3 regions of the Dongia sp. genome follow, and region 1 is predicted to be linked to each of the others. Evidence: predicted binding sites of a transcription regulator. Region 1 holds the regulator's gene; each other region holds the start of a gene.

Region 1 (10,284 bases):
CCGCGCCGCGCCGATCCAGCAGCGCGCCGGTCAGACCGAATCGCTTGGCATTCTTGCACATCTCCGAGGCGCCGGGCTTCAGCCGCTCGCCGCCGATGATGACGCCGATCAGCACCGGCGCCGGCGTCACCTGCGCCACCCAGAGCGCCCGGCGTCCGGCGGTGAGGCTCTCGCGCTCCTGCGCCTCCAGCAGCGAGATGCGGATGCCCTGCTCCGCCACCCAGTCGCGGGTACCGGCGATCAGCCCCTGCCCGCCCTGGGTAATGGCGCGGATGCCGTATCCGGTCTCAAGGATCTCGTCGGTCCATTCCGCCAGCGGGGCGAGCCTGAGCTTGCGCGACACCGCATAGCGCAGCAGCGATCGCGCCCAGACGCCGTGGCTCGATTGCGCGATGGTCGCGGCGGCGGCGACCAGCTCGACCGCCTCGACGTCGATCGCCGGATGGATGGCGACGATCTCCATCTCCGGCTTGGTGACGACACCGCCGCGGCCGCAGACCAGGGCGGAGATGTCGGCCAAGGCATCGATCACCGCCGTGCCGTTCAGGACCCAGCCGAGCTTGCGCGCGCGGGCGACCACCTTGGCATGGATCATCGGCCGCACCAGGCCGAGTGCAGCCGGCGTCGCAACGCTGAGCACCAGGAGTCCCAGAGGCAAGCGCAAAGCCGGCAGCGAGGTCCCCATGGTCGAGAGCACCACCGCCAGCACCACCAGGCCGATGAAGATCAGCAGCGCCTTGGCATGGATCATCTTCGGAAACAATGCGGCTGCGGTGAAGCCCGGCGCGGTCGCCGGCGCTTCCACCATGGGATCGATGGTCAATCGCCCGTCGCCGTTGCGCGCGCCCCGATGCACGATGTCGCCGGCGCCGCGCAAGCTGCCGAGCGGCGAGCCGCCGACCAGCCCGTCATCGACCTCGGAGCGCCCGCCGATCACGAAGCCGTCGAAGGGAATGGCCGCGCCGGGCTCGACACGAACCGCGGCGACCGCCGGGCTCGGCGAGGCCTGCGGCTTGCGGGTCGGGCCGGCCAGCAGGCGGCGGCCCCAGACCGCGCCGGCGACGATCCCATCGGCCAGGACCAGGGCGGCAAGGCCGGATTCCAGATGCCAGAAATCGTCGCTGTTGATCCCCAGCATCAGCCCCGCCACCAGGCCGGCATCGGCGCCCAAGGCCAGCAGGAAGCGGCCGGAGACCCGGACGTTCAGGATGTCGGTAAGCGCGTCGGTCTGAACCCTCTTGCCGAAGCCGAGGCAGACCAGGACCGAGACGGCGGCGATCAGCCAGTAATGGCGCCGAAGCGCCGGCCAGAGGTCGAAGCCGCTGGCCGGGGCGGCCGCGGCCAGGACCAGGCCGGCCAGGGCCAGGAAGCCCAGCAGCGCGCCCGTGACGCCTATCCAGGGGTTTTTGGCCCAGGAAGAGGCCGGCCGGGATGCGCTTTCCGGCGCCGCCGCTTCCGGACGCGGCTTGCTTCCCTCCTCCAACATCGCCTGCTAAACTTCTCGCCCGATTGCTGAATTGGCCTCTTTAACGATGTTCATCCTAATCGACAACTACGACAGCTTCACCTACAACCTGTTCCACTATCTGGGGGAACTGGGCGCCAGGCTCGAAGTCCATCGCAACGACAAGATCACCGTCGATGAGGTGATGGCCAAGCATCCGCAAGGCATCATTCTTTCCCCCGGCCCCTGCACCCCCGACACCGCCGGCATCTGCCTCGATCTCATCAAGCGCGCCTCCGCGGCCAAGGTGCCGCTGTTCGGCGTCTGCCTCGGCCACCAGGCGATCGGCCAGGTGTTCGGCGGCAAGGTGATTCGCGCGCCCAGGCCGATGCACGGCAAGATCTCGAAAGTGCACCACACCGGGAAGGGCGTGTTCCGCGACGTGCCGAACGACTTCGACGCCACCCGCTATCACTCGCTGACCGTCGAGCCCGAAACCTTCCCGGCGGATCTGGAGATCACCGCGCAGAGCGACGACGGCGTGATCCAGGGCCTGCAGCACAAGACCCTGCCGATCTTCGGCGTGCAGTTCCACCCGGAGAGCATCGCCTCGGAGCACGGCCACAAGATCCTCGCCAACTTCCTGCAGGATTGCGGCACCAATCTCCGCATGGCCCCCCCTAAAATGGATCGGGTCGCGTAGGATGAACGCGCCGGTCGTGACGCCCGCGGCGTCTTCCGTCGACTTCAAGGGCATCATCGCCATCGTCGCCCAGGGCAAGCCGCTGAGCCAAGCGCAGGCCGAATCTGCATTCGGCGCCATCATGGCGGGCGAAGTGACGCCCGCACAGATCGCCGCCTTCCTGATGGCGCTCCGTGTGCGCGGTGAGACGGTCGAGGAAATGACCGCCGCCGTGAAGGTGATGCGCGAGAAGATGACGCGCGTCTCCGCCCCGGCCCAAGCGATCGATGTCTGCGGCACCGGCGGCGATCACGCCGGTACGCTCAACATCTCCACCCCGGTCGCGCTCATCTGTGCCGCCTGCAACGTCACCGTCGCCAAGCACGGCAACCGCGCTGCCTCTTCCAAGAGCGGCGCCGCCGATGTGCTGGCGGCCCTCGGCGTCAATCTCGAAGCCGACATCCCGACGGTCGAGCGGGCAATCAATGAGGTCGGCACCGCCTTCCTCTGGGCGCAGAAGCATCACAGCGCGATGCGTCACGTGGGCCCGACCCGCGCGGAATTGGGCACCCGTACGATCTTCAACCTGATGGGCCCGATGTCGAACCCGGCCGGCGTCAAGCGCCAGCTGCTCGGCGTCTTCTCCGGCGATTGGCTGGAGCCTATGGCCGAGGTGCTGCGCAACCTCGGCACCGAGCATGCCTGGCTGGTTCATGGCAGCGACGGCTTGGACGAGATCACCACCACCGGCCCTACGAAGGTGGTCGAGCTCAGGCACGGTGCGATCCGCAACTTCACCCTCGCACCGGAAGACTTCGGCATCGCCCGTTCCGACGGCGCATCGCTGAAAGGTGGCGATGCCGCCTCCAACGCCCAGGCGATCCGCGGCCTGTTCGAAGGCGTGCAGGGTCCCTATCGCGACATCGTGCTGCTGAATACTGCCGCGGCTCTGGTGATCGCCGAGCGCGCTTCCGACATGCCGGCCGGCATCCAGCTCGCCGCCGACGCCCTCGACACCGGCAAAGCGAAGGCGACCCTCGCCGCTCTCGTCGCCGTCACCAATTCGAGCAAATCATGAGCGACGTCCTGGCGAAGATCTGCGCCGATAAGCGCGAGCATATCGCCGCGCGCAAACGCGCCGTCTCCCCATCCGAGATCATCGCTTCGGCCGAGGGCCGCAACCGCATCGACCCGCCGCGCGGCTTCGCCAAGCGCTTGGAGCAGGTCGTCGGCGCCGGCAAGTTCGGCCTCATCGCCGAGATCAAGCGCGCCTCGCCCTCGAAGGGCCTGATCCGCGCCGATTTCGACCCGCCGGCTCTGGCGCGTGCGTACAGGGATGGTGGTGCGACCTGCATCAGCGTGCTGACCGATTTCCCCTATTTCCAAGGCGAGGACGGCTTCCTCACTGCGGTGCGCGCGACCGTCGATCTGCCGCTGCTGCGTAAGGATTTCATGCTGGATCCCTATCAGATCTACGAATCCCGCGCGCTCGGCGCCGATTGCATCCTGCTGATCATGGCCGCGCTCGAAGACGTCCAGGCCGCCGAGCTGGCGGCGCTGGCCGACGATCTCGGCATGGACGTGCTGGTCGAGGTGCACGACGCCGCCGAGCTCGACCGCGCGCTCAAGCTCGACGCGAAGCTCTTCGGCATCAACAACCGCAATCTCAAGACGCTCACCGTCGATCTCGCCGTCACCGAGCAGCTGGCGCCCCGCGTCCCCCGCGACCGCATCCTGGTCGCCGAGAGCGGCCTCAACGTCACCGCCGATCTCGAGCGCATGCACCGCGTCGGCGCCTCGGCCTTCCTGGTCGGCGAGAGTCTCATGCGCCAGCCCGACGTCGCGGCCGCCACGCGCACGCTGCTGGGCGGGCGGGCGCCGCAGCTGGCTGTGGCTTGATCGGTTGGATGTGGAACCGTCTCTCGCCTCAGCCATCAAGAGTCCCCTCCCCCAAGATGGGGGAGGGCTAGGGAGGGGGTTGACCTCTCCGCGTGATGAATCCTTCAGAGTAACTCCATGACCCGCCTCACCCATTTCGACGCCGAGGGCAACGCCCGGATGGTCGACGTCTCCGAGAAATCGGAGACCGAGCGCGTCGCAGTCGCCAAGGGCGCCGTCGTCATGGCGCCGGAGACCCTGGCGCTGATCCGCGATGGCCACGTCAAGAAGGGCGATGTGCTCACGGTCGCCCAGCTCGCCGGCATCATGGGCGCCAAGCGCACGCCCGATCTCATCCCGCTCTGCCACCCGCTTTCGCTCTCCTCGGTGAACGTCGAGCTCTCGATCGACGCGGCGCAATCCGCCGTCGCGATCGAAGCCACCTGCAAGCTCAAGGGCCGCACCGGCGTCGAGATGGAAGCGCTGACCGCCGTCTCGGTCGCGGCGCTCACGGTCTACGACATGGTGAAGGCGGTCGATAAGACCATGCGCATCACCGAGATCCGCCTGACCCACAAGAGCGGCGGCAAGTCCGGCACCTTCGAGGCCGACTGATGCTTTCGGTGAAGGAAGCGACCGACCGGATTCTCGCCGCCTTCGCACCGCTCGGCCCCGAAGTCGTGGCCCTGGACCAGGCCGTCGGTCGCGTTCTCGCACAGCCGGTGACGGCACGCCTCGCGCATCCGCCGCAGGCTGTCTCCGCGATGGATGGATACGCCGTCCGCAGCGCCGACGTGCAGCAGCTACCCCTGCGCCTCAAGATCGTGGCATCGATCGCCGCCGGCACCTTGCCCGAACGTGCGATCGGCGCCGGCGAAGCCGCGCGCATCTTCACCGGTGCCGCCTTGCCGCAGGGCGCGGACGCCATCGTCATCCAGGAGAATACCGAGAAGGACGGCGACCACGTCCGCATCGTCGATGGCGGCGCCGCGATCCAGGGCAAACATATCCGCACCGCCGGCAACGACTTCGCCGAGGGCCAGCTCGGCATTCCCGCCGGCAGCCGCCTGACACCGTCGGATATCGGCCTCGCTGCGGCGATGAACTGGCCCTGGCTCACCGTCGCGCGCAAGCCCCGGGTCGCCATCATCTCCACCGGCAACGAGCTGGTGCAGCCCGGTGAGACCCTGAAGCCCGGCCAGATCATCGCCTCCAACGGCTTCGCCCTCGCCGCCTTTGTCACGCAATGCGGCGGCGAGGCGATCAATCTCGGCATCGCCCGCGACGAGGAATCCGCGCTCGCCGACCTGATCGACCGCGCCGCCGGCGCCGACCTGCTGCTGACCAGCGGCGGCGCCTCCGTCGGCGAGCATGATCTGGTGCAGAGCGTGCTCAGGGCCAAGGGCATGGCGCTCGACTTCTGGAAGATCGCCATGCGGCCGGGCAAGCCGCTGATGTTCGGCACGCTCGGAACCGCGGCGGGGGCTCTGAAGGTGATCGGCCTCCCCGGGAACCCGGTCTCCGCCATCGTGACCTCGACCCTGTTCGTCGGACCGGCCATCGCCCGCATGCTGGGTGTAACCGAGCTAGGCCCACATATCGTGAAAGCAAGGCTGGCGATCGATCTCCCCGCCAACGACCAGCGCCAGGACTACCTGCGCTCCTCGGTCATCGAGGACGAGAGAGGCTTCGTAGCCACCCCCTTCGGCAAGCAGGACAGCGCCATGCTCTCGGCGCTCTCCAAGTCCGGCGGCCTGGTGATCCGCCCGCCGAATTCCCCCGCCATCAAGGCCGGCACCGAAGTCGAGATGGTCCGGCTCGGTTAGTGCGCGTTCGGATGTCTCCTGACAATTCCTGTCGGGAAGTCGAGACTCGCTTGACTTTTCCACATGAACCAAACTAGAACATGGGCACAGTTTTTGCTTTGTTCCGCGTCGACACCAGCAGTGGCAGGTGCCGACTCGCCCCGAAGAGCGGGCGGCGGAACCGGAGAAAGGACAAGGCCATGCTGACCAGGAAGCAACGCGAGCTGCTGCAGTTCATTCAGGAACGTCTCGGCGATACCGGAATCTCCCCGTCCTTTGATGAGATGAAGGACGCCTTGGGATTGAAGTCCAAGTCCGGCGTGCATCGCCTGATCACCGGTCTGGAAGAGCGCGGCTTCATCCGCCGCCTGCCGCACCGGGCGCGCGCCCTGGAAGTCACCCGGCTCTCCGACGACCAGATGGGCCAGGCCAAAGGTGCTGCTGCCGCTGCCGCGGGATCCGACGCCGGGCGGCGCGGCTTTTCCGCCAATGTCATCCGCGGCGATTTCACGCCGAGCCTGCCCGGCGCCATGGTCGCCCAGGCGGCGGAGACGGTGCAGCTGCCGCTCTACGGCAAGATCGCGGCCGGCACGCCGATCGAGGCTTTGCGTGACAACAGCAACGCGGTCGACATTCCGGCCAGCATGCTGGGCCGCGGCGAGCATTACGCGCTCACCGTCGAAGGCGATTCAATGATCGAGGCCGGCATCCATGACGGCGACACCGTGCTGATCGAGCGCTGCGAGAATGCCGAGAACGGCACCATCGTCGTCGCGCTGATCGACAACAACGAGGTCACCTTGAAGCGGCTGCGCCGCAAGGGCGATTCGATTGCGCTCGAACCCGCCAACCAGGCCCACAAGACCCGCATCTTCGGCCCCGACCGGGTGAAGCTGCAGGGCAAGCTGATCGGCTTGATGCGGAAGTACTAGAGGCCGGGGCGAAGGTTCGCTGCCGGAACCTTTACAGGGCCTTTACGTGGCGCGGGAATAGATTGGGTCGGGCCTAAGGGTTTTCGTTTTCCGGTCAACGACTTAGGCGAGTTTGGCGGGGCGCCCCCGTAAAGGTTCGCGATCAGTCAGCGTCGCCCACTCTTTCAGGCAGCGTTTCGACGTCGTCTTCACCCGTCTGATCCGGGTCTCCGACCAGGCGGTCGTCTCGAATGCCTTGGCGCATCCGGTCCAGCACCCAGGGCCGGTCGCCGAGTGTCGCGGCGACGCTCTGGATGCGGAAGCGTCCGTCCGGCCCGATCCACACGGCGTGCGCGCCGCCGCGCCAGAGATCGAAGCGATCGATCGTGATCGGCTTCCGGCAACCGCGGCGGATCGGCACCGCGCTGATCACGAGGTCGGCCTGCGCACAGTCTTCGCCCAGGCCTTCGCCGTTGAACGTGAGGGCGACCGTTCGCGCGTTTCGCCGATAGATGCAGCCCTGCGGGTCACAGGAGAGATCCGGGATGGCGTTTTCGTCACCTTCGAAGCGCACCGCTTCGAGCTGCCCGTTCCGCCGCAGCCAGGTCTCGGCGGCGAGCTTGCTGGCGCGCAGCGAGTTCAGTTGATAGTGCCCCTGCCCGTCCTTGATCGCCAGCAGCTTGGCGTCGCCGCCCACCAGCACGTCCGGCGTGGTGACGAAGAGCAGGCTGGCGAGGCCTGCGAGCACCGGCGCCAGGCCGAGCCCGCGCCAGCGGCTCCGCAGCAGGCAGATCAGGATCATGCCGAGCGCGATCGCCATCATCGCGGCGGACGGCATCGCCGGCGTGATCAGGTTGGCATAGGGCCAGGCGGAGACGGTATGGGCGACCCACAGGATGCCGTCGCAGCCGCGCGCCGCGAGATGCCAGAACGGCGCGTCGAGGCCGAACGGCATCAGCAGCAGCGCGATCATCTCCATCGGCATCACCCAGAAGCCGGTCAGCGGCACCGCAACCAAATTGGCGACCACGCCGTAGGTGCTCAGCCGGTCGAAGTGATACATCGCAAACGGCGCCGTCATCAGCGATGCGACCACACTGGTCAGCATCGTGGTGGCCAGCCAGAATCCGGCGCCGCGCAAGGTATCGGCGACGCGGCCGAACCAGTCGGTCTCCAGCGCCCGGCCGCCGCGCCATTGTGCGATCCGGGTCCGCAACGCCTCGAACACCGCAATCAGCCCCAGGACTGCAAAGAACGACATCTGGAAGCTGGCGCCGACCAGCGCTTCGGGCGCCAGCAGCAGCACGCCGATCGCCGCCCAGGCGACCATCCGGAAGGAAAAGGGCGAGCGATCCATCAGCACGCCGATGAAGACGATGGCGATCATGATGAAGGAACGCTGCGTCGGCACCGTCGCGCCGGCGAGCAGCGCATAGAATCCGGCGGCGCCGATCGCCGCCGCCGCCGACCATTTCTTGATCGGAAAGTTGAGGGCGAGCGCTGGGATGAGCGCCAGCAGCGAACGCAGGCCGACGAAGAACAGACCCGCCGCCATGCCGATATGCAACCCGGAGATCGACAGCAGATGCGCCAGGCCGGAGGTGCGCATCGCCTCGGTATCGGCCTTGGTCAGCGCGGTCTGGTCGCCGACGGTGAGCGCGCGGGTCATGGCGCCGGCGGCCTCCGGCTCCAGGCTGGCGATGCGCTGGCCGATGGTCGCGCGCAGCCGGCCGATCCAGAGTCCCAGCCGTGCGCGCCAGGTCTCCTCGCCCAGCGGCGGCAGGACGCGCGCCGCACCCAGCGCAAATCCGGATGCGCCCTCGCCCTCGAAAAACGCCCGCCGGCGGAAGTCGAAAGCGCCCGGAGCCAAGGGCGGCGACGGCGGCGTGAGATTGGCCAGCAGATCGACCCGGTCGCCGAGCTTCAACGTGGCGGCGTCCTTGTTCACCCTGATCTTGATCTGCAGCGGCGTCGCTTCGGCCGGGAGTTCCGCGATCGCGACCCGGTCCAGCACAACCCGGGCGGCATTCGGGAAGGGCTCGATCTCGGCGATGCGGCCGGTGACATGGGCGTAGCGGATCGGGTCCTGCAGCTGCGGTGCCGCCACCAGGGCGGTGCGAAACTGGGCGACCCCGAAGCCGATCGAGCCCGCCGCCAGCGCCAGGATGAGAAGTGCCGCCGTCGGATTCCGCCGCAGCAGGACCGCCAGCACCAGCCCGCCAACCGCGAGGCTCGCGCCCAGCCAAAGCGGCGGCTCCTGGGGCAGCGCGAAATAGACCGCGATCCCGAGGCCGAGCGCGACCGCCAGCCAGCCCGGCCAGTTCGGCCGCTCCTCGGCGAGGAAGGCCTCGCCACGGTCCCGGATCGCCCCCAAATCCACGCAGCCCCGTCCTCATCCCCTGAACGGCCAAGGCCCGTGCCTTGCCAATTTTGGGGGCGTATGTGTTAGACCTGTCTCCCGTCCCCGATATCACCACGAATTTATCCGGATTTCTGCAATCATGAGTGTCGTCACCCGTTTCGCCCCCTCGCCGACCGGCTACCTGCATATCGGCGGGGCCAGGACCGCCCTCTTCAACTGGCTCTACGCCCGGCACAACGGCGGCAAGTTCCTGCTCCGCATCGAGGACACCGACCGGGTGCGTTCGACCGAGGATGCGATCCACGCGATCATCGCCGGGATGAAGTGGCTCGAACTCGACTGGGACGGCGAGGTCGTCATGCAGTTCGCGCGGCAGGCCCGCCATGCCGAGATCGCCGACCAGCTCTTGGCCGAGGGCAAGGCCTATCGCTGCTACTGCTCGGTCGAGGAACTCGAGGAGATGCGCAAGACCGCGATGACCTTGGGCAAGCCGATGCGCTACGACGGCCGCTGGCGCGACCGTGACCCGAGCGACGCGCCGGCCGGCGTGAAACCCGTCATCCGCATCAAGGCGCCGCAGACCGGCCGGACCGTGGTCAAGGACCAGGTCCAGGGCGAGGTCGAGGTCGGCAACGAGCAGCTCGACGACATGGTGCTCTTGCGCAGCGACGGCACGCCGACCTACATGCTTTCGGTCGTGGTCGATGACCATGACATGGGCATCACCCATGTGATCCGCGGCGACGACCATCTGACCAATACCTTCCGCCAGGTCATGATCTACGACGCGATGGGCTGGGAGCATCCTTCGTTCTCGCACATCCCGCTGATCCACGGCCCGGACGGCGCCAAGCTCTCGAAGCGCCATGGCGCGCTGGCGGTCGATGCCTATCGCGAGATGGGCTACCTGCCGGAGGCGTTGCGCAATTACCTGCTGCGCCTCGGCTGGTCGCATGGCGACGATGAGATCATCTCGACCGCGCAGGCAGTCGAATGGTTCGACCTGCCGCAGGTCGGGCGCTCGGCCTCGCGCTTCGACTACACCAAGCTCGACAACCTCAACGGCCATTACATCCGCGAAGCGGACGACGCGCGGCTGGCTCAGGACGTCGCCGAGCGGCTCGGCGTAACCGATGCCGCCGCGATCGACCGCGTCCGCCGCGGCATGCCGGGCCTGAAGGCGCGGGCGAAGACCTTGAAGG
Region 2 (10,284 bases), on a different contig from region 1:
GTCGCCCATCCTCTGGAACGATTGCAGCGTCGTTACCAACGTGCCGCGCCAATGCTGCCTCAACTTACTTTTGAGGTCCTCCACGCCCAACGCCTTTTCAACGTTGGGGTAGTCGCAAGCCTCGAAGTCGTCGGAGATCTGCGTCTTCAAATCCCGTCGATCCACGACGATCAAAACGGTGGGGTTCTTCATCGCCGCTTGTCGCCGCAGCTTGTAAGCCGCGAACAGCATGGTCAGTGACTTGCCCGACCCCTGCGTATGCCAGATGAGCCCCGTGCGATCCTGGGGGCTCGCAGGCTTGCCGATCAGGCCCAGCGCGCGATCGACCATGTCATTGACCGCCTCGAACTGGTTGTAGCGCGCCACCTTCTTGATGGTCTTACCTTTTTTCGTCTCGAATGCCACGAAGTGCTGCAGAAGATCCAGCACGTGTGCGGGCTTGAGCCGTAAGAGGCCCTTGACCGGAATCTCCAGCGGGTCGTCGGGGTTGTCCGCTTCGGCTTCGTTCCACCAGCCCTTGCGCTCCGGGTAGCGTGACAGCCATGGCCCCCAAGTGTCGAGGTGACGTTCGATCTCTTCCTTCTTGGCTTCCGAGGCCAACACGGTGCCAAAGCGGAAAGCATCCTCGTCGGCGGCCACGCAGAAGACGTTGGGCGCCAGCATCAGCGGTGCCTGGCGCTGATAGCGATGCAACTGATGAACGGCCTCAGTCCAGTCCTTGCCGCTGCTGAGATAGCTCTTGTATTCGGCGATCACCAGCGGGATGCCGTTGACCAACAGGACGGTGTCGTCGCGGCACTGCTTTACGCCTTGAACGCGGTACTGATTGGTGGCGGTGAAGTCGTTGAGATTCTGTTTGTCCGGATCGAACTCGATGAAGCGCACCGTGCGTGCGCCTTCGCCTGGTGTCAGCTCCACCTTCGCGCCATCGCGCAGCCGATCGAGAGTCTCGCGGTTGGCAGTGAGCTTATCCGGTGCATCCATCGTGGTTCGCAATGCCTTCACCGCCAACCGCGCCTGTTCAGGTGTGGCGACGTGTGGATTAATGCGCTGGATAGCTGCGACCAGTAGCTCCTCCACCAGCGGGTCTTCTCGTGGCCGATTGAAGGCAGCCATCGCGGCCTCGTCGCGGTAGGTCCAGCCAAGCCCGGGGTCACCAGGCGTGGCGCTGCCGAGGCCTGAAAGCCATTGAAGGATGGGCAGTTCGACGTACCCGGCTTCGCTCATCCGCGAGCTTCCTTCTCTAACGACGCGGGGTCGACTCGGACGGTACCAGTGAGAAGGTCGTGCGCCAGTGATCTTTTCAGTTGCTCCAGTGCAGCAATGACCGGCAAGTAGCAACGGCTCCGCAAATCAGCATTTTCTAAAATGCAGCTGATCTCGCGCTGCTCGTCCAGGCCAGTATTGCCAGATGGCACGGGTATGAGCACTTTGCCGAGATTCTTGGCATTAATGTTGACTTGCTGGACGCCCGGCGTGGCATAACGCTTGATGCGGCATTGGGCGCTATACGAATTGAGTAACTGGCCGAGATAGTAGTTGTCGATCCTCTTCGGATCCACGTGTAACCGAATGAGATAAGAAGCGAAGACCGCAGGGTCGTCGCGACGATAGATGCCGATCTTGCCAACATGTTCTTGAGAATTTGTACGATTGAACAGCACGTCCCCGCGCTTGAGCAAATAGCGATCAAGAGTGGTGTGGGAAAGCGTGACGTACTTCAAATCATCCATCACGACATCGCCATGCTGGATGTTGCCCATGCGAAGAATAGGTGTTTCACCTCTTAGGTACATGGGCAAAGATAAGCCGTACTCGAAGTTGCGGACTGCCGCACTTATGGCCATCACCTCCCAAGACGTGGGAATAGGCCCAATACGCGACTTTTTTTGCGCCTCACGTCGGGTTCCGCGGCTGAACAGTTCTTGGGCTAGAGCCCGCTTGACTTCGATCGCTCGCGCGTAGGCCTCTCTCGCATTGTCAATCGCTGCGTCCGCTGCTGACAGGATGCCGACGATGGCGCGCTGCTCGTCTTCCCTAGGGAATGCAATCGCCATCTTTCTAAAGAACGTATGGCTTAGGTTGCTCAGTCCGGTAGAACCCTCTGACGATGCACTCAGGTAAGATTGAACCTCCTCGGTCCGTAGCCATCGGTAGAAGAACTGAGGGACGATGCCGCTATCCACATTTGGCTTTGCGGCGATGAGAAAAGACGCAAAGAGGAACTCCGCGTCTTGTTCCACGAGAACACAGTTGCCGATGCGCCCTCGGTTACCATTCGAGCCGACCATGATCGACCAGTTTTTTTTGACTTTCTTTTGCTCAATGGCTTTTGGCTTCAATCCCGATAGCCACAATAGTTTATTTGACTCTAGACGCTCCTGAACATTGCTAATGCCAATAACAGGAACGGCTCCATCATAAGGCTTGTTATGCTCCTGATCTTTTGACCAAGACACGCCGCGCTTGATCTCGACTGCGCTGCCGACCACGGCAGTACGCCAGTCGCTGGGATGTGGGAGAGCATCAGTTGGCCTCATAGCCTGCGTTCCTCAGGAATTGCATCAAAGTGCCTTCCGCTGAAGCCAGTTTTGCTCCAGCATCTCGCAATGCTTTTATCGCGCCCTTGACTTCCAATCTTGGCTCTGGCTCGAAGGTATCCACGTAGCGAGGGATGTTAAGGTTAAACTCGTTCTCCTCGATTTCATTGATGCTGACTACGCGCGCGTGTTTGATTAGCTCATCGGCATTGCCGTATAGGGCGCCGAGCTCCTTGCCTACGGCGTCCACGTCATTCCTGTCATCCGCTGCCCGACGGCGCGCTTCGGTCATCTTCTCATCCCGCTCAGCAACCTTGGCAGCTGCCTTGTCGCTGTGACTTTTTAGTTTCGTAAGCGCAGCCTGGGCCTTATCGCGCGCCGTCTTTTCTGGGATCTTATCAAGCTCCGCTTGTCTTTCGGCCAGTTCTGTCTTCAGCTCGGCGAGCCGGTTGGCAGCGTCAGCGTACTCAGCTTCCAGCCGCTCGACCTCATCGTGCTCACGTGCATTGATTTGCTCGCGGATACGTTGGCTATGCTGCGCTACAAGCGCGGGCACTTTGGCTACATCCCCATAGGCCTGCACATGAACAAGGATGCGCATCACGTCTTGTGGGCGCAGTTCGTTCTGGTTGGAGAGCTCTCGGTAGTGACGCGCGGCATAGACGAGCAATACCTTGTCATGTCGGTCCTTCGGGCGTTGCTTGCGAAGGATCAGCAGGCAGGCTGGTACGCCCGCGCCATAGAACACGTTGAGTGGCAGCGAAATCACCGCGTCGATCACCCGCGACTGTAGCAGGGCGCGGCGGATTAGGTGCTCATCGTCCGCCTTGCGGCGTTTGAATATTGGATTGCCGTCGTCGTCGAACTCGCCGGTTTCTTCTTCCATCTCGGGCTGGCCGCGAAACAGCACACCTTGAGGGCATACAATGCCGGCCCGGCCCTCTTCGGTGAGCGAGGCGAGGATATGCAGGATGAAGGCGTAGTCGCCATAGCCCGCAGGTGGAGCTCGGAAGGGTGTCCCGCGCCCGAATCGGCCAAAGGCATCCTTGAAGCCTTCCTTGCCGAAAATCTCCTTTTTGAGCTTGTCTTTCTTCTTCTTGTCGTCCGTCTGCTGCTCAGGCCTGAGCCACCAGAACTCGTCAGAGAACGGGAAGTTGGCCAGCACCAGCGAAAACTTGCGCAGCTTTCCTGCGCCGTCCCTGAACGCTGGGTCGGTGATGGTGCTGGCGCCTGCGGCGATGGTGGCTTCCAAGCCGTGCAGCACGGAGTTGATCTTGCCGATCGCAGCATTGCCCCAGTTCATTTCCTGGGCGAAGTACTGGGCCAAGGTGGCATGGTGCCCGCGTTCGCGCAGGAAGTCCGCTGAGTGCACCAGCATGCCACCGCTGCCGCCAGTCGGATCATAGATTGTATCGCCGGGGCCGGGCTCGAGGATGCGGACCAAGGTATCCACCACCTCCGGAGGCGTGAAGAATTCGCCCGCTTTTGCGCCCGCGTCGTCGGCGAACTGCTTGATGAGGTATTCGTAGGCGCGCCCCAGAACGTCCGGCGGCACACTCGAATTGGAGAGATCATGCGCATTGAAGTGCTGGATCAGCGCGTGGACGACTTCGTTCGGGATTAGCGGCTTGCCACTGCCATCCGGCGCAGGTTGTGCCCAGTCGACTGTGAACACACCTTTGAGCTCGTCATTGGCATTGGCGACAGCCTTCATCGCGTTGGTGAGAGTCTCGCCCAAATTGGTCGAAGCGGCGAGGACATCCCCCCAGCGGCTGCCGTCCGGGATCGAAAAGCGGTGCTCACCTCTCGCTCGAAAGACGGCCCTCTGCGGAGCACTCAATTGCCGCCCTTGCTGCCGTTCTTGCTCGGCGATGGCCTCGTCCGTTTCGTCTTCCCACTGGTCGCAGAGTCTCTTATAGAACATGAGCGACAGGATGTAGTTCTTATAGTCCTGTCCTGCAGTCTTGCCGCGCAGGATGTTCGCCGCGCCCCACAAGTGGGCCTCGAGTTGTTGTTGGGTTAGTCTCACTAGCTTTCCCCGTCCCCGACGAGCATCGTGTCGCACAAGTGCATCGGCGGTATCTTCTTAACTTTTAAATGGCCTCCAACATCGGAGTCGGAGTTACCAGTTCTAGCATTGTATCTACCATTTCGCCTATGGACCGGCTTTGCCCGCTCAGATGCCCGCCATTAGTTTCGGCGTAGCGGTGGACCTTTGGTCTTATGGCCGGGCGCCACTCTGCTCCAGAGCTGAGTTGTCGAGGTATTCACTCCCGGCATTTACCTAAGATCCCACCGATCCCCTAACGGTCTATCAACGCTTCTTCGCTAAGCTCCGCGCCGAAGTTTTGCGCGCGATTTACCCGTTGGAATGGACATGGATTTGACACCCGAATTGCCCGGCTCTCTTTCGTCCTCCACCACCCCCGCGCCGGCGCCGGCCCTGCCCACCGGCTGCGCCAATTGCCGCGATGCCAAGCCGGCCTTTCCCTTCAGCATGGCGTTCCAGCCGGTGGTCGATGTCGAGCGCCGGGCGATCGATGCCTATGAGGCGCTGGTGCGCGGGCCGAACGGCGAGGGCGCCGGCGCGGTGCTGGCCCAGCTCACGCCGGAGAACCGCTACGCCTTCGACCAGGCCTGCCGGGTGAAGGCGATCGAGCTCGCCACCGCGCTCGGCTTCGGCGGCTTCGGCGAAGCGCGGCTCAACATCAACTTCCTGCCCAACGCGGTCTACGAGCCCGCGGCCTGCATCCGCCTCACCCTCGAGGCGGCGCGCCGCACCGGCTTCCCGCTCGACCGCCTCACCTTCGAGATCGTCGAGCAGGAGGAGCTCTCCAAGGAGCCGCACCTCAAACGCATCATCGAGGAATACAAGCGCCACGGCTTCAAGGTGGCGCTCGACGACTTCGCCACCGGCTATTCCGGCCTGGCGCGCCTTGCCGCCCTCCGCCCCGACATCGTCAAGCTGGACCGCATGATGGTGCAGGACGTCCACCAGGACCGCGTGCGCCTTGCCATCGTCGCCGCGGTGGTGGCGCTCTGCCGCGAGATCGACGTCAAGCTGGTGATCGAGGGCGTCGAGACCGCGGAGGAGGTTGCGGCCTTGCGCGGCGTCGGCGGCCGCTACATGCAGGGCTTCTATTTCGCCAAGCCCGCCTTTGAGGCGCTGCCCGGCCTGCCCGCGCTGCGCTGGCCGGCGCCATCCGACCTCGCTTGCGCCGGGGCCGCCGCTTAAACCCTCCGACGTGTCCGCCGAAGCCTCGGCGAAGGTGGAAGCGCAGCGCGCGAAGGAGGGCTGATCGCTGTTCGCTAGAGCATCTGCTTCGCGTAAGGCCCGATATCCGGGCAGATCTTATCGACCGCCTTCAGCACCTGCGCATTCCTGGCCGGCGCTTCCTTCTTCGAGATCGTGAACCACTTTTTCTGCAGCGCCGGGTCGTTGGGGGCGCGGCGGTCGAGGATGTCGGCGAGCTTGGCGGCGTCCGCCTCCGGGATGTCGGCGACGATCGCCTGGGCCAGGCATTTCGCCGTCCGCTTCTTGTCGAGCTTGGGCACCACGTCGCTCGCCTGCGCCTGCTCGGTCGTCATCAGCACCAGCCGGCCGGCCAGCCGCTCCTTGCCGGTGATCGCCAGCGCCGGCCCGCTCCAGGCGGCGAGCCCAACCCCCAGCAGCAGAGCCCCCGCCGCCAGGACCCGCGCCGCGCCCTTGCTCCGCTTCGATGGCTTCGCCCGATGCAAGATTCCGTCTCCCCAATAGCGCGACAAACCGCCCCGACTAACCGGTGCCGCCGCAGGCCCAGCCACAGCGGGCGCCCGGGGCCGCAGGGTAGGGCGGCGGCGGGCGCTTTCGCAACCGGATCGCGGCCGCCCGCCCGTAACGTCAATTGGCTCAAGCACAGGGGGCGCGATTGCCGCTGGAGAACAAAAGTGGTATATTGCTGCCCGAACCCCGCCGTCCGGAGGCCGCCGCCCGTGCCCAAGCCCCTGCAGCACCCGCTTCTGCCCGACCCCGATCGGACCCCGACCGAATCCGCCAACCCCGACCGGACCCGGACGGAATCGCTTTTCCCGACCCGGCCCGGACGAGCTCCCGCCGCCGGGACCAACGGACCATTGAGAGGGCGAACCTTTACAGGGCCTTTACGCCAGCAGGAATCGGCTTCGGCCCCATGACACCGATTTTTTCCTGCTGCACCAGGGCCTTGGCGCCCTTTCGCAGCCTCGAAATTTGGGCGGGTCGTAAAGGTCCCGATATAGACCGGCGCGCAGGCCGGCGCCGTGTTCTTCTCCCGTTCTTTTTGCTGGACGGAGAACGAAAGGCGTACTAAGGTCGCTTTCAGATTTCCCCCCAAGGTCAGGCTGGCGTGAAGCTGGCAGAACGGGGTTCCCGGCATTAAGAGGAGAGGCGCGATGGCGCAGAACGTGATTCGCATTCCGGAACGGGACAATATGGACAAGAACAAGGCCTTGGATGCCGCCCTGCAGCAGATCGAACGCGCCTTCGGCAAGGGCTCGATCATGCGCCTCGGCGGCAAGGAGCAGCTGGTCGAGACCGAGGTGATCTCGACGGGCTCGCTCGGCCTCGACATCGGGCTTGGCATCGGCGGCCTGCCGCGCGGCCGCATCGTCGAGATCTACGGTCCGGAATCCTCGGGCAAGACCACCCTGGCGCTCCAGGTCATCGCCGAGGCGCAGAAGTCCGGCGGCGTTTGCGCCTTCGTCGATGCCGAGCATGCGCTCGACCCGACCTATGCCCGGAAGCTCGGCGTCCAGGTCGATGACCTGCTGATCTCCCAGCCCGATGCCGGCGAGCAGGCGCTCGAGATCGCCGACACCCTGGTCCGCTCCGGCGCCATCGACGTGCTGGTGGTGGATTCGGTCGCCGCGCTCGTGCCGAAAGCGGAGCTCGAGGGCGAGATGGGCGACACCCATGTCGGCCTGCAGGCGCGCCTCATGTCCCAGGCCTTGCGCAAGCTCACCGGCTCGATCTCGCGCTCGCGCTGCATGGTCATCTTCATCAACCAGATCCGCATGAAGATCGGCGTGATGTTCGGCAACCCGGAGACCACGACCGGCGGCAATGCCTTGAAGTTCTACGCCTCGGTCCGCCTCGACATCCGCCGCATCGGTGCCATCAAGGACAAGGACGTGGTGGTCGGCAACCAGACCCGGGTCAAGGTGGTGAAGAACAAGCTGGCCCCGCCGTTCCGCGTGGTCGAGTTCGACATCATGTATGGCGAGGGCATCTCCAAGAACGGCGAGCTCATCGACCTCGGCATCGCCGCCAACGTGGTCGAGAAGTCCGGCGCCTGGTTCTCCTACGGCGGCCAGCGCATCGGCCAGGGCCGCGAGAACGCCAAGCTGTTCCTGCGCGAGAATCCCGAGATCGCCGCCGAGATCGAAGGCAAGATCCGCGCCAATGCCGGCCTGGTCGCCGGCAACATGATGGACAACGGCGGAAACGAAGACGCCGCCGAGGCGTAATGACTCGTCCCCCGAAGCGCAACGCGCGTAGGGGGATGGACAACGGCGCCGCCGGCGAAGAAGCCGCCGAGGCGTAGCCGCTCCCGCACTCTCTTCCCCTCCCCCCGACTTCGGGGGGAGGCCGGGAGGGGGGTGCCCCAAGCTGGATATCGCCAGTTCTCTCCGCGAAGCCGCCCCGTCTCCCCCTGGCGGGGCGGTATTCGGAGATTCCAAAGAAACAAAGCGTCCGCTCAACCACTTCCTCTTTCAGCAGTTCCTGAGGAGGACTCCATGTCTCGCATCCGCACCACCGCTCTCGCCGCCCTGATTCTTGCACAGGTGATCGCCGCCGCAACCTCGACCGCCGCGCTGGCCGCCGGCCAGATTTCCGAGGACGCGCTCAACGCCGACCGCAAGTCCTGCGGCCAGGCCTGCAGCAACAAGGGCCAGAGCGCCGCCTTCTGCTCGGCCTATTGCGACTGCACCGTGAAGGGGATCGGCGACCAGCTGAGCCTCGACGAATACCGCGGCATCTCCGAGGCCGCCGAGAAGAAGACCCCGGCGCCCCAACCGGCGCTCGACAAGCTGAAGAGCATCACCAACGCCTGCCGCAGCGAGATGGGCAAGGCGCCGGAATAGCGCCTCGATCTTCAGACCGATTGCCCTCAGCCGGTAGTCCGGGGCAAAGTGGCGGCCGGGGACTCGTCTTTTGATCTGAGGTCAGCATGCTTTCATCCACGCGCAACGCCCGCCGCACCGGCCTGGCCGCGGCCACGCTCCTGGCCGGCCTCGTGCTCAGTCTGGCGGCGCGCGCCGAGAACATCCCGGCCGAGGTGCTGGCGGAGGACCAGAAGTCCTGCATCGCCGCCTGCGTCGGCCGCGGCAAGCCGCCGGAGAAATGCAGCGCCGCCTGCGAATGCACCACCAAGGCTTACGGCGAGCAGCTGGCCCTCGAGGAATACCTGGCGCTCACCGAAGCGGTGAAGCAGCAGAAGGAGCCGCCGAAGCTGGTGCTCGACAAGATGGCCGCGATCACCAAGGTCTGCCGCGCCAAGATGGAATAGCCGGCCCCATCCCCTGCATGCGTTACCTTCTCGCAGCCGCCGCCTTGCCGCTTGCGGCGCTCGGCGCGGTGGCGCAGGCCGAGCCGATCCCGCCCGACCTGCTCGCCGGCGACCGCCGCTCCTGCGTCGCCGCCTGCACCAGCCAGGGCGTTGCGGTGGCGCGCTGCAAGCCCTATTGCGACTGCACCTTCAAGCGGGTCGGCGCCGAGTTCACGCTTGAGGAATATCAGGCCGGCCTCGCCGCCCAGCGCCAGGACCAGGCGCCGCCCCAGGCGCTGGTCGAGCGCATGGCCGCGATCTCCAAAGCCTGCGCCGCCCAGGCCCAGTAGCAGTTGCAGTAGCCCGATTGCCCGCCCCGCCGAGTGATGGCAGAATCTCCCGGGGGCTCGGTGGAGGCGAGGATGCGGTCTCGGGTTAAGCTCTGGCAGTTAATCGCCGCGGCCCTGCTCGCCGGCGCCGCCGCGCAGGCCGAGACCATCCCGCCGCAATACCTCGAGATCGAGCGTAAGAGCTGCAGCGACTCCTGCGCCAAGGCCGGCAACCCGGCGCCGTATTGCCAGCGCTATTGCGATTGCGCCATCGGCAAGATGAAGGCGCAGATTCCGTTCGAGACCTACAGCGGCGTCGGCCAGGCCGCGGTGAAGGACGAGCCGCAGCCGCCGGGCGCGGTCGACAAGCTCGCCGACATCTACACCGCCTGCGCCCAGGAGACGCAGTAGCCGCCGTTCACATCTCGAACGGCTTCGGGTCGATGAAGCGCTTGATGACGTTGGCGGTGATCCGGCTCACGTTGTTGTCGTAGCCGTTGTGCGACAGCGCCCCGGCCCAGGAGATCGAGCTGGTCGAGAACACAGCGCCGCCCTTCGGCGTCTCGAAGAACACCATGTCGCAGCGGACCATCGGGCAGGTATCGCCGTCGATCGCCGAATGGGTGTGGTTGAACTCTTCCTTGACCCAGTGATAGGCCGCCGAGAACTCGGTGGCTTCGGCCACGATCAGCGCGTGCCGCGGCGTGCCGAGCGCGGTGTCGGCGCGGTCGATCTCCCAGCCCGCGGCGCCGCCGCCGACGATGCCGAAATCGCCGATCACTTCATCCTTCTTGAGACCCTCGAAGATGAAGGCGGCGCGCGGGTCGAAGCTCTCCGGCCGGCGGAGATAATGGCTGGCGCTGTCGAAGCCCTGGGCGGTGAAGCCGGCCCCGCAGACGATCTGCGGTG
Region 3 (9,046 bases), on a different contig from region 1:
GCAAGCCTGCAACCGGGCATTGCGCCGGGGCGGCTTAGCCCTCTTCCACGCTCGGCGGCCGGACAGATCTCAGGCCCGGCGTGCCGCCTGTTCGCGGATGCGGGCTTCGATCAGCGCCGCGATCTTCTCGGCCGGCATGCCGAGCATGAGGCCGGGGATGGTCACCGAGCGTTTCTCGGTGCCGAGCCGCACCGCCCAGTCCAGGAACGGCCGCTTCATCAGCGCCACGCCCCGCGGCGCGTCGAACTGGACCAGCAGCGCGTTGTCGCTGCGGCTGCCGATCGGGCGCGCGGTGGTGATTGCGTTCCAGGGTATCGCCCCGCGCCAGAGCCGCGGCGCGGCGATCCCCTGGGCGTCGAGATGGAGCAGCGCGTTGGAGCGCAGCAGGTTGCGCAGGCAGAGCAGGGCGGCCAGCACGAACAAGGCCACGCAGAACCAATAGAAGCCGAGGCTCCAGGGCTCCGAGGCCGGCGTCTCGATCGCCCAGAGGATGGTCTGCGGCGTGGCCGCGATCAAGGCGAGGCAGGTCACCACCTGGAACAGCCGGTCACCGGGCAGGGTGATCTTGTCCGCCCCGGCCGCGCGCGGCTTGCCGAAGCGGCTCCAGAATTGCGGCGTGAACAACGCCATCGCCAGCGCCGCGTAATAGGCGGCCAGCGAGAGCGTGGCATAAGGCGCCGCGAGACTCTTCGTCTCCGGCGCCTCGATGGTCAGCCAGACCATGCCGGCCACCATGGCCACCCGAATGGTGTCGCCGATATCCCAGCCGGAAAACACGCCGCGCCGGACCGTCCCCGTCGTCTCCCCCACTCCGGTCCCCCGCGCGCGCCTAAGCCCGCTTCTTCTTCGCCTTGGCGGTCAGATGCGGCGCCAGGTAATGCCCGGTATAGCTCCCGGGCGTCTGCGCCACCTGTTCCGGCGTGCCTTGCGCGACGATCTTGCCGCCCTTGTCGCCGCCCTCGGGCCCGAGATCGATGATCCAGTCCGCGGTCTTGATCACCTCGATATTGTGCTCGATCACCACCACGGTGTTACCCTGGTCCACCAGCTGGTGCACGACCTCCAGCAGCTTCCGCACATCCTCGAAATGCAAGCCCGTCGTCGGCTCGTCGAGGATGTAGAGCGTCTTGCCCGTCGCCCTTCGCGCGAGCTCCTTGGAGAGCTTCACCCGCTGCGCCTCGCCGCCCGACAAGGTGGTGGCCGCCTGGCCGATATGGATATAGCCGAGGCCGACCTGTTCCAGCATGGCGAGCTTGTCGCGGATCGGCGGCACCGCCTTGAAGAACTCGACGCCTTCCTCGACCGTCATGTCCAGCACGTCGGCGATCGACTTGCCCTTGAAATGAACTTCCAGCGTTTCCCGGTTGTAGCGCTTGCCCTTGCACTGGTCGCATTGCACATACACGTCGGGCAGGAAATGCATCTCGATCTTGATGACGCCGTCGCCCTCGCAGGCCTCGCAGCGCCCGCCCTTCACGTTGAAGGAGAACCGCCCCGGCTTGTAGCCACGCGCCTGCGCGTCCGGCAGCCCGGCGAACCAGTCGCGGATCGGCGTGAAGGCCCCGGTATAGGTCGCCGGGTTGGAGCGCGGCGTGCGCCCGATCGGCGACTGGTCGATGTCGATCACCTTGTCCAGATATTCCAGCCCCTCGATCCGCTCATGCGCGCCCGGATGGGTCCGCGCATCGTGCAGCCGTTTCGCCAGCGCGTTGTACAAGGTCTCGATGATCAAGGTCGACTTGCCGCCGCCGGAAACGCCGGTCACCGCGGTCATCACGCCCAGCGGAATCTCCACCGAGACATTCTTCAGGTTGTTGGCCTTGGCGCCGACGATCTTCAGCGACAGCGGATTGCCCTTGGCATCGGTCGAGCCCGCGCGCCGCACCTCCGGCACCGGGATCCCGCGGCTGCCGTTGAGATACTGCGCGGTCAGCGAATTGCCCGCCATCACCTGCTTGGGCGTGCCCTTGGCGACCACCTGGCCGCCATGCACGCCGGCGGCCGGTCCCATGTCGATCAGGTAATCGGCCTCGCGGATCGCATCCTCGTCATGCTCGACCACCAGCACCGTGTTGCCGAGATCGCGCAATCTCTTCAAGGTCGCCAGCAGCCGGTCGTTGTCCCGCTGATGGAGTCCGATGGAAGGCTCGTCCAGCACATAGAGCACACCGGTCAGCCCCGAACCGATCTGCGAGGCCAGGCGGATGCGCTGGCTCTCGCCGCCGCTCAAGGTCGCCGAAGCCCGGCTCAAGGTCAGGTATTCCAGCCCCACCGAGTTCAGGAATCCCAGCCGCTCGTTGATCTCCTTCAGGATCCGATAGGCGATGTCCTTCTGCTTCGGGCCGAGCTTGGCGTTCAGCGCGCCGAACCACTGGCCCGCCTGCAGGATCGAGAACTCGCTCACCTGCGCCACGTTCAAGCCATCGATCTTCACCGCCAGCGCCTCGGGCTTCAGCCGCTGCCCATTGCAGGCATCGCAAGGCGAGCTCGCCTGATAGCGCCCGAGCTCCTCGCGCATCCACGAGCTATCCGTCTCGCGGAAGCGCCGCTCCATATTGGTGATGACGCCTTCGAACGGCTTGGTGGTCTTGTAGCTCCGCGTGCCGTCGTCGAAGGTCAAGGTCACCGCCTCGTCGCCGGACCCGAACAGGATCACGTCACGGATTTTCTTCGGCAGGTCCTTCCAGGGCACGCCCAGGCTGAACTTGTAGTGCCGCGCCAGGCTGTCGATGGTCTGCTGGTAGTATTGGGAGGAGGAATGCGCCCAGGGCGCGATCGCCCCGTCGCGCAGGGTCTTCTTCTCATCCGGGATCACCAGCTCCGGGTCGAAATAGAGTTTCGAGCCCAGCCCGTCGCAGACCGGGCAGGCGCCGAACGGGTTGTTGAAGGAGAACAGCCGCGGCTCGATTTCATCAATAGTGAAGCCCGAAACCGGGCAGGCGAACTTGGCCGAGAACAGGATCCGCGGCTCGTATCCTACCCCATTTTTGTCACGGGGCGGCGTATCCGCGAAGTCGACGAACAGCAGCCCCTCGGCCAGCCCGAGCGCCGTCTCCACCGAATCCGCAATGCGCGTCTCTAATCCTGGTTTGACCGCCAGGCGATCGACCACGACCTCGATGTCATGCTTCAGCTTCTTGTTGAGGTTGGGGAAGTCGCCGATCTCGACGATCTTGCCGTTGACCCGCACCCGCTGGAAGCCGCGCTTCTGCAGCTCCAGGATCTCTCGTCTGTACTCGCCCTTCCGCCCGCGCACGATCGGCGCCAGCAGGTAGATGCGCGAACCCTCCGGCAGCGCCATGATCCGGTCGACCATCTGCGACACCGTCTGGCTCTCGATGGGGAGTCCGGTCGCGGGCGAGTAGGGGATGCCGATCCGCGCATAGAGCAGCCGCAGATAGTCATAGATCTCGGTCACCGTGCCGACGGTGGAGCGCGGGTTCTTCGAGGTGGTCTTCTGCTCGATGGAGATCGCCGGCGACAGGCCCTCGATCGAATCCACGTCGGGCTTCTGCATCAGCTCCAGGAACTGCCGCGCATAGGCCGAGAGCGATTCCACATAGCGCCGTTGCCCCTCGGCATAGATCGTGTCGAAGGCGAGCGAGGACTTCCCCGAGCCCGAAAGCCCGGTCAGCACCACCAGCGCGTCGCGCGGAATATCGACATCGACATTCTTCAGATTGTGCTCCCGCGCCCCCCGAACGGAGATCACGTGCCCCGCCTCCAAATTCCCCAAAGAATCCCGCTTTGTCGAGCCGTTAGCCATGTGTTTTCAACCGGAAAATCAAGATGTTACGGGGCGTGAGTGAGCCTCGCGCCGGGCCGCCACTATAGCCGCCCCGCCGCCGGATCAAAGCCCTTTGTTCTATGATCGTTCGGTGCTAAGTGTGCCTCCTGACAGGGGATGACAAGAGGCTTTTGGGCGTAGTCGGCGAAACCGAGCGACCCCTCACCCAACTCCCGTTAGGGGCGAGGGGGCGCCGTGGAACTGATCTTCAAAGAGAAGACCGTCAGTCGCAGCGGCAAAGAGAATCCCCTCTCCCCTCGTGGGAGAGGGCAAGGGTGAGGGGCCGAAAAGAAGAATCCCCTCTCCCCTTGCGGGAGAGGGTCGGGGTGAGGGGTCGAAGACTCTTAGCAACTATGCTCTAAAGCCCGCAGGAGACTCGAACCACCACAGCAAAAGACAAATCGGATAGAGGAAATCGAAAAATGGCAGGCAGCGTGAACAAGGTGATTCTGATCGGCAATCTCGGCCGCGATCCGGAGATCCGCACGACTCAGGACGGCACGAAGGTGGCGAATCTCTCGGTCGCGACATCGGAGAACTGGCGCGACAAGAATTCCGGCGAGCGCAAGGAAAAGACCGAATGGCACCGCGTCGTGGTGTTCAACGACCGCCTGGTGGACGTGATCGAGCGCTACCTGAAGAAGGGCGCCAAGGTCTATCTCGAGGGCGCGCTGCAGACCCGCAAATGGACCGACCAGAGCGGCCAGGAGAAATACACCACCGAGATCGTGCTGCAGCGCTACCGCGGCGAGCTCACCATGCTCGACGGGCGCAGCGGCGGCGGCGGCGGCGATGAAATGGCCGACGCGGGCGCCGGCGGCTACGGCGGTGGTTCCGGTGGCGGCTACGGCGGAGGCTCGGGCGGCGGATATGGCTCGGGTGGCGGCGGCGGTGGCTCCGGCGGCGGCCGAGGCGGCGGGGATCTGGACGACGATATTCCGTTCTGAGGGGCGCCTGCATCAATTACGGGACAGGCGCAGCGCCGAGCGGCGCCGCCTCGTCCTTAGCGTGACTGGAAATGCCAGTCTATGTAGTCGACACGAACTTGCTCAGCCACGAGCGGCTTCGAGCCTATCTCGCCGAATCGCCGCACAACTGCGTTGTGCTGACGGACTACCTCGCGCTTGAGGTAGCGCGCGCAAAACATCTAGCCAGTCATCTTAAAATTCTCGCGGACTTTCCGAAGCAGCTCATTCCTCTTCGTCCAACTGAACACAACCGCACTGTCGTGGGTACTCTCGACGAAATTCGAACGGGATTCGTTGACTGGTTGCGGGTTGGAAATAAGGGGAAAGCCTTCACCCTAGTTGAATCCGCAAAGTCTGGCGATGCGGAAGCAATATCCGAGCTCGCAAAGATTCAGTTGGAAGCCGAAATCAAGCATCGCGAATTGACCACGATGACATCAACCCTGCCTGAATTGTTCAGATTGGTGACAGCGACCTACAGTTCCAATGATTTGCGTGAACTTCGGCAGACAATGGGAGATGGAAGTGCAGGCTCGATGAGTCCTTCGCTGCAGCAACAGTTGACTACGAATATCTCAAGCGCAGCGGTTTCGCTTTTTCAGCAACACTGGGGTACGCAGCCCCTGATGTCCCAGTTGATCAACTTATTTATCTATCGATTCGCTGTTGCCGCGAACATTTGGTTGCTACGCATGATCTCTTTGGGTGGTCCGTTGCCCAGTCTTGAGACGCTGCGCAATGACACTTTTGATGTAAATTTCGCAACCTACGCAACTTACTTCGACGGCATCCTATCTGATGATAGAAGATTGTTGTTCACCTATCTAAACGCTAAGGAATGGATCAGCCGAGCAGAGACGTTTGATCCGATCATGCATGGTCCGATGGAAGCAAAACTCATTGCTGAGGGTCGTATCGGCGGCATACCGATCCTCGTGCCTGAGAAGCCGCGGTCAAAATAGGGCGCTGCGCGGCGATTGGCGATACAGAGGGGGAATTGCTCATGGCGCTGATGGGATACTCTGAGGCATTCTCAAGGCTCGGGTACAAACTGGAAGCTCCGCGCACGGATTGGAGTGCGGCAAATGAGCAGGGTGTCTGCATTTCGATTTGGCGCTCAGAAATGAAGTTCATCTCTGGTCTGCCTGAGCTGAATACGAAACGCGATGCAGGACCACTAGAACTTTGGTCGAGCAAGCCGGGCAACTCGAAGCGTAAGCAGCATCTATCGCTAGCAAAGAATCGCTTCGATAGTCGTCTTGATGTTGTCATCGTGGAAGGGACGCCGGGCGAAGGAGTTCAAGATGCGGCGCCCTGGCTGCCGAAAGAGCGAAAAGGCGCGACGTGGACACTCGTCTACTTCGAACCGGATACTGGCCACTTCCACGTGCGCGCTAAGCCTTCGACTTAGCTCCTTCCTTGGCCTCACACAGATCGATGATGCGTCGGGCTAGCTCGACAATATTAGAACACCGAAAGGAGACAAACCTATCTTGGCTTTCTTCGGATTTGCTTGGCCGAATGACAAATTTTGTGGGTGTGCTCCTCGCGATCTTCTGAAGTTGATCGAGTGGCACAAGCCATGTCGCCAGGAACTCAGTTATTTCGGGGTTGAATAGCGCACCAACCAAGTAGGCTTGACGAGCTTCCTTCAGGGTAGCCTTCCGAACTTCAAAGTGGATCGTATTTCCTGGTTTCTTCGTTCGAGCGCTCTTAAGAGCGGCGCGGCGGCATTTTAGTTGGACTGCGACTGAATTTCCGGTGATCTTGTCATAGAACAAGACATCGAGACCGTCGTCATCAGCCATGGGCTGGAACGGAGCGAGACGTCCTTCGCTTGCCTTCATGATCTCATTGATCAATAGATTTTCGCCGATCACACCGACTTGGGTCGAGGTTAGGCCCATTGTCACTCCCCCGAAGTTCGTTACTCGCGCTGATCTTCTTTGACCGCATCTTAACCGAAGGAAACCGAGCTCAAGCTGAATTAGGTCAGCCTCACCACCGACCTAGGATTCCGGGGACATAATACTTAACTGATGCCGTTCGTCGAACCTCGACGGCAACGACTGGTTCAGTCTATGTCTCGCGCTGGTGATGGAAGACCTGAGGAACCAGCCAGTGCTCCACCTAAGGCCGATGCGCGACAGCGAATACGCCGCCTATCTCGACTATTTCATTCCCGACTATGCCGCGGAGGTCGCCTCCACCTACGGCCTTTCCGTCGAGGACGCGCTGGCCCGGGTGAAGCAGGAAATCGCCGCCGACCTGCCGGACGGCATTCATACCAGCGGCCAGCGCCTGCTGTGCCTGGTCGAGCCGGCCGGGGATGCAGAAGCGGTGATCGGCTACCTCTGGTTCAAGCCCGACGCGGCGGCGCGTTCGGCCTTCATCAACGATTTCGAGATCCTGCCTTCCCACCGGGGCAAGGGACTTGGGAAGCAGGCCATGGCGCTTTTGGCCGCCGAGCTGAAGCGCCAGGGCTTCGAGCAGATCAAGCTCCGCGTGGCCGAGGACAACGCCCGCGCCCGGCACGTCTATGAAGCCACCGGCTTTCGGGTCACCGGGATCAACATGAGCAAGTCGCTGCTGTCGGAGTAACCGCGCCGCGCTGCTGCGCGCCGCGCCGCTACTTCTTCTTCAGCTTCTTCTCGACCTTCTTGCGCATCGGGCCGGCCGCCTTGATCGCCTTCTTGACCGCGGCGGGTGACTTGCCGGTCTTCTTCGCGACGTAGGCGACCTCGTAGCGCTCGCCGCCGGCAACCCGGATGCGGTCCGCCTTGCCACGCTTGGACTTGTCGTCTGCCATGGGATCCTCCCTCTCAGATTTTTCCTCTGGAAAATTCCGCACGATGGGAACTTGAGCTTAAGGCCGCGGCGGCGGCGACAGCAACCGGCAAGGCGCCGCAGGTCGATCTTCCTTTCCGGTTTCGCAGCGCCGAACCGCCCGGTTAACGCGCGCGCTGTCAGCTTGATGTGCTTGCGCCACGCCGCGCCGCGCCGATAGCATCCGGCCCGAAATTTGGCCCGAAGTTCGGCTGGGTGAATCGTCAAGCGGGGAAATCATGATTGCGAAGTCGAGTAAGGCGCGCGCCGTTGCGGCCGCGCTGTTGGCCTTTGTCGCGCTGCTGTTCGTGGCCGCGGCGCCGGGTTCCGCCGCCACCTACACGCTGGCCTATTCCGGCCAGGTGACCTCCGCCACCGGCATGTTCACCACGCTGGGCGTCGCCGCCGGCGATGCGGTCTCCGGCTCGGTGGGGCTGCCGAACCTGGATTTCTATTCCGACTTCGCGTCGCCCAGCGTGATCTCCCACACCTTCAGCCAGTTCCCGATGCCGAACCTGTTCGAGGTGACGCATGGCGTGTCGAAATACAGCTTCGACATCGGCGGCGCCGGCAACGTCGTCTCTCAGCTGCTCGGCAGCACCAGCAGCTCGCTGTCGCTGACCGCCTTCGGCCCGGTCACCAAGCTCTCGCTGTTCTACGAGACCCTGACCCCCAACGCGCCGCTGTTCAGCCTGGCCGGGCTGACCGACTGGGGCCAGGTGCCCGGCCTCTTCACCGGATCGATCGCCAGTCTGTTCGGTTCTTACGAGGTGACCGATCTCGGCAAGGTCACTTTCTCGATCAACCTGGCGCCGACGCCGGTCGCGACCACGCCGATCCCGGCCGCGCTGCCGCTGTTCGTCTCCGCCTTGGGCGGGCTCGGCTTGTTCGGCTGGCGCCGCCGCCGCGGGCAGCCGTCCGCCTAGAGCCCGCTTACCACCCGGTCTTCCAGCCCGCCGGCACCGTCACCCAGGCGCAGCGCGTCTCGTTCTCGACGCTCATCGTCGGCTCCGGCAGCTTCTCGGTGAAGCAGCCGCCGGCGATGCCGGTCAGGCCTTCGAATTCCGCCGAGCGCCAGGAGAGGGTGGTGCCGCACTTGCCGCAGAAGACGCGCTCCTGCCAGTTATCGGCGCCGCTGTTCGGCGCCTTGCCCGCGGGCGCGTAGGTGCGGAACGCACCGAGCGTCGCCGTCACGTCCGAATTCTTGAAATAGACCGACCAGCCGAAGGCCGAGCCGGTGCGCCGCTTGCAGTCGGCGCAGTGGCAGATCGCGTTGATCGCCGGCTCGCCCTTCACCTGGATCGCGCAGCCGCCGCAGCAGCATCTCGCTTCGCGTGTCATCGTCTCACTCTGTTGTTTGAATTCGCCGCAACCGCAGGTAACGTCAATTGTTGTGTGTCAGGAGGAAGAGGGTACTGACGCCCTGTGACTTGTTTTCGTGGGTGAAGACGGCGAACAGGATGCG

The links. The regulator LexA, encoded in region 1, represses DNA repair genes until DNA is damaged. The targets are predictions, from matches to a motif close to ATGTTCTANTTTGGTTC.
Region 2: a site for LexA is predicted at 6,819-6,835, ahead of recA (recombinase RecA). Genes of this name have one in related genera too.
Region 3: a site for LexA is predicted at 3,861-3,877, ahead of uvrA (excinuclease ABC subunit UvrA). Genes of this name have one in related genera too.

The regions. Positions count from the first base shown of each region.
Region 1 is NZ_JAYRKD010000025.1:63,445-73,728, reverse strand. Features, by position in the region: gene ACH2CY_RS21610 (hypothetical protein) at 1-1,486, opposite strand, end outside; gene ACH2CY_RS21605 (anthranilate synthase component II) at 1,533-2,147, shown strand; gene trpD (anthranilate phosphoribosyltransferase) at 2,149-3,204, shown strand; gene trpC (indole-3-glycerol phosphate synthase TrpC) at 3,201-4,025, shown strand; gene moaC (cyclic pyranopterin monophosphate synthase MoaC) at 4,143-4,619, shown strand; gene glp (gephyrin-like molybdotransferase Glp) at 4,619-5,830, shown strand; gene lexA (transcriptional repressor LexA) at 6,010-6,741, shown strand; gene ACH2CY_RS21575 (ComEC/Rec2 family competence protein) at 6,884-9,100, opposite strand; gene gltX (glutamate--tRNA ligase) at 9,222-10,284, shown strand, end outside.
Region 2 is NZ_JAYRKD010000006.1:52,216-62,499, forward strand. Features, by position in the region: gene ACH2CY_RS07900 (type I restriction endonuclease subunit R) at 1-1,227, opposite strand, end outside; gene ACH2CY_RS07905 (restriction endonuclease subunit S) at 1,224-2,540, opposite strand; gene ACH2CY_RS07910 (N-6 DNA methylase) at 2,527-4,536, opposite strand; gene ACH2CY_RS07915 (EAL domain-containing protein) at 4,918-5,775, shown strand; gene ACH2CY_RS07920 (hypothetical protein) at 5,850-6,278, opposite strand; gene recA (recombinase RecA) at 6,951-8,024, shown strand; gene ACH2CY_RS07930 (hypothetical protein) at 8,295-8,642, shown strand; gene ACH2CY_RS07935 (hypothetical protein) at 8,729-9,067, shown strand; gene ACH2CY_RS07940 (hypothetical protein) at 9,085-9,396, shown strand; gene ACH2CY_RS07945 (hypothetical protein) at 9,469-9,786, shown strand; gene ACH2CY_RS07950 (N,N-dimethylformamidase beta subunit family domain-containing protein) at 9,794-10,284, opposite strand, start outside.
Region 3 is NZ_JAYRKD010000053.1:40-9,085, reverse strand. Features, by position in the region: gene ACH2CY_RS28260 (STM3941 family protein) at 70-810, opposite strand; gene uvrA (excinuclease ABC subunit UvrA) at 830-3,766, opposite strand; gene ssb (single-stranded DNA-binding protein) at 4,210-4,734, shown strand; gene ACH2CY_RS28245 (hypothetical protein) at 4,833-5,717, shown strand; gene ACH2CY_RS28240 (hypothetical protein) at 5,759-6,166, shown strand; gene ACH2CY_RS28235 (hypothetical protein) at 6,150-6,662, opposite strand; gene ACH2CY_RS28230 (GNAT family N-acetyltransferase) at 6,877-7,356, shown strand; gene ACH2CY_RS28225 (DUF3606 domain-containing protein) at 7,385-7,564, opposite strand; gene ACH2CY_RS28220 (hypothetical protein) at 7,821-8,507, shown strand; gene ACH2CY_RS28215 (GFA family protein) at 8,515-8,922, opposite strand.